2 regions of the Microbispora cellulosiformans genome follow, and region 1 is predicted to be linked to the other one. Evidence: riboswitches for the same ligand, from Rfam matches in the RefSeq annotation. Region 1 holds a riboswitch; the other holds the start of a gene.

Evidence for each region. Region 1 has a riboswitch for thiamine pyrophosphate ahead of F5972_RS13190 (purine-cytosine permease family protein). Riboswitches for the same ligand answer to the same signal wherever they lie in the genome.
Region 2: linked by a shared signal. The riboswitch ahead of thiO (glycine oxidase ThiO) and the one ahead of F5972_RS13190 (purine-cytosine permease family protein) in region 1 are both predicted to bind thiamine pyrophosphate.

The regions. Positions count from the first base shown of each region.
Region 1 is NZ_VYTZ01000004.1:431,583-435,767, reverse strand. It holds gene F5972_RS13195 (methylated-DNA--[protein]-cysteine S-methyltransferase) at 1-249, shown strand, start outside; gene F5972_RS13190 (purine-cytosine permease family protein) at 292-1,629, opposite strand; TPP riboswitch at 1,620-1,736, opposite strand; gene F5972_RS13185 (rhodanese-like domain-containing protein) at 1,775-2,098, opposite strand; gene F5972_RS13180 (alpha/beta fold hydrolase) at 2,243-3,082, shown strand; gene F5972_RS13175 (Fpg/Nei family DNA glycosylase) at 3,108-3,986, opposite strand; gene F5972_RS13170 (TenA family protein) at 4,009-4,185, opposite strand, start outside.
Region 2 is NZ_VYTZ01000003.1:292,843-297,027, forward strand. It holds gene F5972_RS09370 (thiazole synthase) at 1-196, opposite strand, end outside; gene thiS (sulfur carrier protein ThiS) at 204-404, opposite strand; gene thiO (glycine oxidase ThiO) at 401-1,537, opposite strand; TPP riboswitch at 1,526-1,635, opposite strand; gene F5972_RS09385 (NAD(P)/FAD-dependent oxidoreductase) at 1,809-2,987, shown strand; gene F5972_RS09390 (Rv2175c family DNA-binding protein) at 3,031-3,408, shown strand; gene thiE (thiamine phosphate synthase) at 3,437-4,087, shown strand; gene F5972_RS09400 (polyprenyl synthetase family protein) at 4,098-4,185, opposite strand, start outside.

The sequences.
Region 1 (4,185 bases):
TTCTCCCGCACCGTGGTCCAGCTGATGCCGGGCGTGCCGTACGGGGGCGTGACCACCTACCAGGAGATGGCCGAGCGGATCGGGCGGCCGCAGGCGCCGCGCGCGGTGGCGAACGCGCTGGCCGGCAACCCGCTCTGCCTGCTCCTGCCCTGCCATCGGGCCGTGGAGGGGCCGGACTCGCTCGGCGGGTACGCGGGCGGCAAGGCGGCGAAGGAACACCTGCTCCGCCTGGAGGGCGCACTGCCCTGACCGGCCGTACGATCAGGCCCCGTACGGCCGGGCTCCGTACGGTCAGGCCCGGCGCCGGGCGAGACGGCCGGGCACGGACAGCGCCGCCGTCACCAGCGCGGCGACGCAGAACGCGGCGAGCGCGGCGTTCATCCACGGCTGGTGGACGAACCCGACAGCGCTGCGCACGTCGGCCCAGAGGCCGTCCCACCAGGCGACGGTCGGGGTGACCGCCACGATCCAGTACGCCGCGAACCCGAGGACCCACGGCGCGACCATGAGCCACCGCGAGGGGGCGTCCTCGGCCGTGTTCCACCGGGAGGCTCCGCCGAGCAGGAAGTAGTCGACCACGAGGACCGCGAACATCGGCACGAAGACCGCCCCGATCACGGTGAGGAACGCGCCGTAGGAGTTCACGTCGGCCAGCAGCGCGATCAACGTGGTGAGCACGCCGATCACGACCGAGATCACCCGGCGGTCCCAGCGCGGCGCGAGGTTCTGGATCGACACGGTCGTCGAGTAGACGTTCGCGAACGACTGGTCGGCCTCCCGCAGCACCAGGACGCCGAAGAACAGGACCCCGAGCGGTGCGGCCACGAACGGGTCCCACACCTTGTCGGGGTCGTTGCCGACCAGCGCGAGCGCGGCGATGCCGAGGGCCAGGCAGGCGACCTGCGCGATCGTGTAACCCGCCACCACCCCGGTGAACGCCGCGCCGCTCGACCGGGAGTGCCGGGCGTAGTCGGCGGCCATCGGCACCCACGACACCGACAGCGCGATCACGTAGTCGACGGCCGGGGCGAAGGCGTCCCAGGAGCCGCCGCCCACGGAGGGCCCGCGGGTGAAGAGGGCGACCGACAGCCAGATCATCGCGACCACGACGCCCGCGGTGACGTAGCGGCGCAGCAGGCGCAGCGCGCCGAGCGGCCGGATCGTCAGCGCGATCGTCAGCGCCCCGGCCGCGACCGCCCACACCGCGTACGGCACCGCCGTCCCCGACAGCGCCTGCGCGCCCTGCGCGATCACCCACAGCTCGAACGCGCCCCAGCCGAGCATCTGCACGATGTTCAGCACGGTCGGGACGTACGACAGGCGGGCCCCGAACAGGCCGCGCAGCAGCACCATCGCGGGCCGGCCGGTCCGCGCGCCGGGGATCGCCGCGAGGCCGACCATCGCGGTGCCGACGAGGCTGCCGATCACGGCGGCCAGCACCGCGGCGGTGAACGTCAGGGGCCTGCCGCCCAGGGGGTCGAGCAGGAACAACGCCCCCGAGAAGCCGAGGAGGCTGACGCCGAGATTTGCCCAGAACGCCCCCTGGTCGAGCAGGCCGAGGGTTTTCGGGACCTCCTCGTCCAGGGTGAGCGGAACCTCCGCATGCACGTCGTCGACGACGGCGGCCATCACACGCTCCCTACGCCGGCATTATCCGGACAGGTTCATGCGGTCGGCGGCACGAGTTCGATCCGCCCTCTCAGCCCGGTCACGCCCGAGCTCCCGCGGGTATTGACGATGTCTTTGGGATTATGACACTACTTTGACCGTTTTCCTACGCGACGTAGGGGTCCCCTCCGAGCTCGCTCACCATCGGACGCCCGGCGGCGGCCCAGGACCGCATCCCGCCGTCCACGTTGACGGCCTCCCGGCCGATGTGGTTGAGCCACATGGCGGCGTGCGCCGACCTCCCGCCGACCCGGCAGACGACGTAGACCGGCCGGTCGAGCGGCACCTCGTCCACCCGCGCCTGCAACTCGCCGAGCGGGATGTGCACGGCGTCCGGGGCGTGTCCCGCCCGCCACTCCTCGTCCTCACGGACGTCCAGCAGGTACGCGCCCTCGGGCAGGGCGTCGGGGGCGATTTCCGGCAATGTCATGCGCCCATTCTGGCGGCACACCACCGATGCGCGGGCCCGTGCCGGGAGCTGTGACCCACGGTGATCCACGGGCCGCATCCACCAGAGCACTCTCACTCCCCAAACTTCCCTATATGGCTCCATATGACGTACGTTTGAGGAGTGATGGTCTACAAATCCGAAGCCGGTCGACGTGAGATCCTCGACCACTACCGGCGGGTGCTGGACGCCTGGCCGGTTCCAGCCGAGCACGTACGGGTGCCGACCCGCGAGGGCGAGACGTTCGTCCTCGTCTCCGGCCCCCCGGACGCGCCGCCTCTCGTGCTGCTGCACGGCTCGGGCGCCAACGCGTCCATGTGGCGGGGTGACGTCTCCACCTGGTCCCGGCACTTCCGCACGTACGCCGTCGACCTCGTCGGCGAGCCGGGCCTGAGCGCGCCCTCACGCCCCGCCCTGAACTCCGGCGCCGTGGCGCTCTGGCTGGACGACGTGCTGGACGGGCTCGGCGTCACCCGGGCCGCGGTCGTCGGCACCTCGCTCGGCGGCTGGACGGCCCTCGACCACGCCGTACGCCGTCCGGAACGGGTGACTCGGCTTGCCCTGATCTGCCCCGGCGGCGTGGGACGGCAGAAGGTCGGCTGGATCCTCAAGGCCCTGTTGACCCGTCCGTTCCGGGGGCGAGACGGCGGGCTGCGCGAGTCGGCGATGACCGTCGCGGGCCTGGACGGGGAGCGGGACCGGCAGGCGCTCGACGCCGTCGTCCTGACGTTCACGCACTTCAACCCGCGCAGGGAGAAGCTCCCGGTGTTCTCCGACGACGCGTTGCGCGGCCTCACCATGCCGGTGCTCGTCATCGCCGGCGACCGCGACGCGATGATCGACTCTCACCAGACCGCGCGGCGGGTTCGCAAGTGCGTCCCGCACGCGACCGTGCGCCTGCTCCCCGGGGTCGGTCACGCCGTCTTCGGCCAGGCCGAGCCGATCGCCGAGTTCCTCCGCGCCTGACGTCACCTCCGCCGGGCTCGCGGGCCTACTTCAGCAGGCGCGACAGCCGCCGGTCGGCCAGCGGTTTGCCGCCCGTCTGGCAGGTCGGGCAGTACTGCAGCGACGAGTCGGCGAACGCCACCTCCCGGATCGTGTCGCCGCACACCTCGCAGGGCTCGCCGGTGCGGCCGTGCACGCGCAGGCCCGACTTCTTCTCCGACTTGAGGTCCTTGGCCGCCAGGCCGCGCGCCCGCTCGACCGCGTCCCGGAGCGTGTTCACGATCGCGTCGTGCAGGTCGGCGATCTGGCCGTCGGTCAGCGTCCCGGCGACCTTGAACGGGGACATCCGCGCGACGTGCAGCACCTCGTCGGAGTAGGCGTTGCCGATGCCCGCGATCACCTTCTGGTCGCGCAGCAGGCCCTTGATCTGGGCCCGGCTCCCGCCCACGATCGTCTTGAGCAGGTCGGGTGTGAAGCCCTCGGCGAGCGGGTCGGGCCCGAGCCCGGCCACCCCGGGGACGTCGCGGGGGTCCCGCACCACGTACACGGCGAGGCGCTTCTGCGTGCCCGCCTCGGTCAGCTCGAACCCGGGGGCGCGGCCGTCCTCGCCGGGCGACAGCCGTACGCGGACCGCGAGCGGGCCCTTCCCGGGCCGCACCGGCCGCGCGCCCGTGAGGTCGTCGCGCCAGCGCAGCCAGCCGCCGCGCGCCAGGTGCGTGACGAGGTGCAGGCCGTCACAGTCGAGGTCCAGGAACTTGCCGTGCCTGGCCACAGCGGTGATCGGCAGTCCGCCGAGCGAGGTGACGGGCGGGTCGACGGTCTTGAGCGCCTGGAAGGCGGTCACGTCGACCCCGATGATCGCGTGGCCGACGGCGTGCTCGCGGAGGAACCCGGCGAGCGCCTCGACCTCGGGCAGCTCCGGCATGCCCCCACACTAATCGCAGCCGTCAGGGCACGTCCCAGAACGCGAGCTCGTGCTCCATCCCGCGGACGAACAGCTCCCGGGCGCGCGCCGGGTCCGGGGCCGCCTCGTCGATCATCTCGCCGATCCGGGCGGCGAGCGCGGCGAAGCCGGGGTCGGCGTAGGTGTCCACCCACGCGCGGTAACGCGGCTCGGCGGGCGG
Region 2 (4,185 bases), on a different contig from region 1:
GCACCGAGCCGCGGGCGGCCGGGTCCAGCCTGCGCATCGCGACGGTGGTCAGCTCGGTGCCGGAGGCCTCCAGCGCCTGGTCGAGCACCTCCAGCGACGGCGCGCCGCCGGTCCCCATGATCAGCCGCGAGGCGAACTTCTCCCCGCCGAGCACGAAGACGTCGCCGGAGGCGTCCTGTTCCGTCATTCCCGTCATCCTCCCTTCAACCACCCTGCACCGCGGTGAGCACCTCGACGCCGTCGCCGTCCTCCACCCGTGTGGAGTCCCAGGCGCCGCGGCTCACCACCTCGCCGTTGACCGCCACCGCGACGCCCGACGTGAGCGCCGTGAGGGTCCGTACGGCGTCGCCCACCGTCGCCCCCTCCGGCAGCTCGGCCGGGCCTCCGTTGATCGTGACCTTCATGAGTGGAATCTCCCTGGGTCGCAGGACAGGGCGGCCTCCGGCACCGCGCCGCCGGTGAGGAGCGCGGCGACGGCCTCGGCGGTGACCGGGGCCAGCAGCACGCCGTTCCGGCCGTGCCCGGTCGCCGCGAGGACGCCGGGGGGCCCGGTGGGGCCGATGAGCGGAAGGTTGTCCGGGGTCCCCGGGCGGAAGCCGACGGCCGTCTCGGCCAGTTCGAGCTCGGTGAGGCCGGGCACCAGTTCGCGGGCGTCGCGCAGCAGCTCGTACACCCCGCCGGCGGTGACCCGCGCGTCGTATCCCAGCTCCTCGGAGGTGGCGCCCAGGACGATCTCGCCGTCGCCCCGGGGGACCAGGTAGGCGGGGGAGCCGTGCACCAGCCCCCGTACGCACCGGGTGAGGAACCCCCGAGGGCCCCGCAGCCGGAGGATCTGCCCCTTCACCGGCCGTACGGGCAGGCCGGGGAGCAGGGCGGCCGACCACGATCCGGCGGCCACCACGATCCGGCCGGCCGGGACGGTCCCGCCGGACGTCAGCCGCACCGACGGGGAGCCCCGCCCGGGGAGGACGATCCCGGCGGCGCGCTCGGCCACCAGCGTGCCGCCCGCCTTCTCGAACGCGGTCAGCAGCGCGCGCACGAGCCTGCGGGGGTCGACCCAGGCGTCGTCGCGGGCCAGCAGCCCGCCGCGCACCGAGGGGGACAGCATCGGCTCGAAGGAGCGGCACTCGCGCCCGGTCAGCCGTTCGACCCGCAGGCCGAGCGTGCGCTCGAAGGCCGCGAGGTCGTCGAGGACGGCCATGTCGTCCGTGCCGCGGGCGACCTCCAGCGTGCCCTCGGTGCGGTAGTCGAGCTCGGCGCCGGACTCGTCCTCCAGCTCCGCCCGGAACGCCGGCCAGGTGGCCAGCGACGCCAGCCCGAGCCGCAGCAGCGGCTCCTCCGTGTAGGTCACCTCGCTGACCGGCGCGAGCATCCCGGCGGCGGCGTGGGTGGCGCCGCTTCCCGGCGCGGGGTCCACCACGGCAACGGAAAGGCCGCGCCGCGCCGTACGCCAGGCGGCGGCGAGGCCCGCCACGCCGCCTCCCACGATCACGACGTCGTGGCCGGGCTCGCTCCCGGAGGGCCGTGTGGAGGACACCGCGCTCCCTTCGCCGGCATTACCCGGATCAGGTGGTGGGCGGTCGAGAGCCGAACGCTCTCCTCTCAGCCCGGTCCGCCGGGCTCCCGCGCGTCTTACGCCCCACAGCGTAGTACGTGGCGGATACCGGCGGATCGCCCGGTTCGCCACTCGCGGGCACGGGCGTGACCTGGCTCACAATCGGGGCTGCCCGGGATGTGCGCGCTCCTTGCCCAACTCGTTATGGGGAGCCCGTTGGCCAGGTCCCCTGTTGACAATCTATGGTCAAGGCGTGGATCACGTCGTGGTGGTGGGTGCCGGCCTGGCCGGCGTGCGAAGCATCGAGGCGCTGAGGTCCCGGGGGTTCACCGGGCGCATCACGCTCATCGGCGAGGAACACCATCGCCCCTATGACCGCCCGCCGCTGTCGAAGGCGGTGCTGCTCGGCGACGCCGACTCCACCGTGGTCGACTCCGACCTCGACGCCATGGACGTGCGGCTGTGCCTCGGCACGGCCGCCAAGGGCCTGCGGGACGGCGTGCTGGAGACGACCGAGGGCGAGCTGGAGTACGACGGCCTGGTCATCGCCACCGGCGCCACCCCGGTCCGGCTGCGGGGCGAGGGTCACCAGCACGTGCTGCGCACGATCGACGACGCGCTCGCGCTGCGCGAGCGGCTGGTGCCCGGCGCCCGCGTGGCCGTCGTCGGCGCCGGCTGGATCGGTGCCGAGGTCGCGACGGCGGCGGCCAAGGCGGGGTGCGCGGTGACGGTGGTGGAGGCGGGGGAGAGCCCGCTCGCCGCCGCGATCGGCCCGGCGGTCGGCTGTCACACGATCGGCTGGTACGCCCGGGCCGGCGTCGAGCTGCGCCTGGGCGCGATGGTCGGGACGGTGGACGCCGACGGGCTCACGCTCATGTCCGGCGCGCGGGTGCCCGCCGACGTGGTGGTCTCCGGCGTCGGGGTGCGCCCCTCCGTCCACTGGCTCAAGGGCTCGGCCGTACGGCTCGACAACGGCGTGCTCGTCGACGAGCACCTGCGCACGTCGCTGCCGAACGTGGTCGCGGTGGGCGACTGCGCCAACTGGTGGTCGCGCAGGTTCGGCACCCGGCTGCGGGTCGAACACTGGGACACCGCGCTCCAGGCCCCCGACACGGCCGCCGCCACGCTGCTGGGCGAGGAGGCGGTCTACGATCCGGTGCCGTACTTCTGGTCGGAGCAGTTCGACCACATGCTGCAGTTCGCCGGCCACCCGACCCCGGACGACCGGATGCTGCTGCGCGGCGACCCGCGGGCGGACGGGAAGTGGGCGGTGTGCTGGCTGACCCCGGAGGACCGGCTGGCCGCGGTGTTCACCGTGGACCGGCCGCGCGACGTGGTGCAGGGCCGCCGCCTGGTGGAGGGCGGCCGGAGGCTCGACCCCCGGCGGGTGGCCGATGCCGCCGTGCCGCTCCGCGACTGCATTATGGCGTAATCGAGGTGTTTCCCGGCGGCTCGCATGTGGTAATGGTGGTTCCGTGACGCTTACTGTTGCGCAGATCGACCGGGAGACCGACCAGCTCGTAGGGGAGTGGCTCCCACTTCCGCAGGCCGCCGAGAAGCTGGGGCTCAGCATCGGCCGCACCAAGCAGCTACTGAAGGACAAGAAGCTCGTCGGCGCCCGGCGGAGTGGAGGCGGCCAGCCGCAGATCCCGTCGGTGTTCGTCGCCCACGGCGACGTGCTCAAGGGCCTGCCCGGCACGCTCACCGTCCTGGCCGACGCCGGGTACGACGAGGTGGAGTCGATCCGCTGGTTGTTCACCCCCGACGACTCGTTGCCGGGGTCACCGATCGACGCGATCGTCAAGGGCCGGCACACCGAGGTCAAGCGCAGGGCCCAGGCGCTGGGCTTCTGACCGCCCGCCGCATGGCATTGTTGGTCGGGTGAACGACACCCGGCGACGGCTCGCGCAGGCCAGGCTCTACCTCTGCACCGACGGCAGGAGGGACCGCGGCGACCTCGAGGACTTCCTCGACGCGGTCCTGGCCGGCGGCGTGGACATCGTCCAGCTGCGGGAGAAGGGCCTGGAGGCCCGCGAGGAGCTGGGCCTGCTGGAGGTGTTCCGCGCGGCATGCGACCGGCACGGCGCGCTGCTGGCGGTAAACGACCGGGCGGACGTCGCGTACGCCGCCCGGCCGGACATCCTGCACCTCGGTCAGGACGACCTCCCGGTCCCCGTGGCCCGGGAGATCCTGGGCTCCGGCGTGCTCGTCGGCAGGTCGACCCACTCGGCGGCCGAGGCATCGGCCGCCGCGGTGGAGCCGGGCGTGGACTACTTCTGCTGCGGGCCGGTGTGGCCCACGCCGACCAAGCCGGGCCGTCCGGCGCCCGGCCCCGCGCTGCTGGAGCACGCCGCGAGCCTGGGCACCGACCGGCCGTGGTTCGGCATCGGCGGCATCGGCCCGGACAACCTCGACGAGGTGATGGCGCACGGCGTGCGCCGGGCGGTGGTCGTCAGGGCCGTCACCGAGGCCGAGGACCCCGGAGCCGCGGCCGCGGCTCTCAAGGCGCGCCTGTCGGCCGTCCCGCTGTGAGCCGGGCCGGTCAGGTGCGGCGCGAGGTGGCGGCGACGGCCAGGGCGGCCAGCGCGGCGCGGGCGTCCTCCTCGATCGGCGCCTGTTCGAGGGCGTGC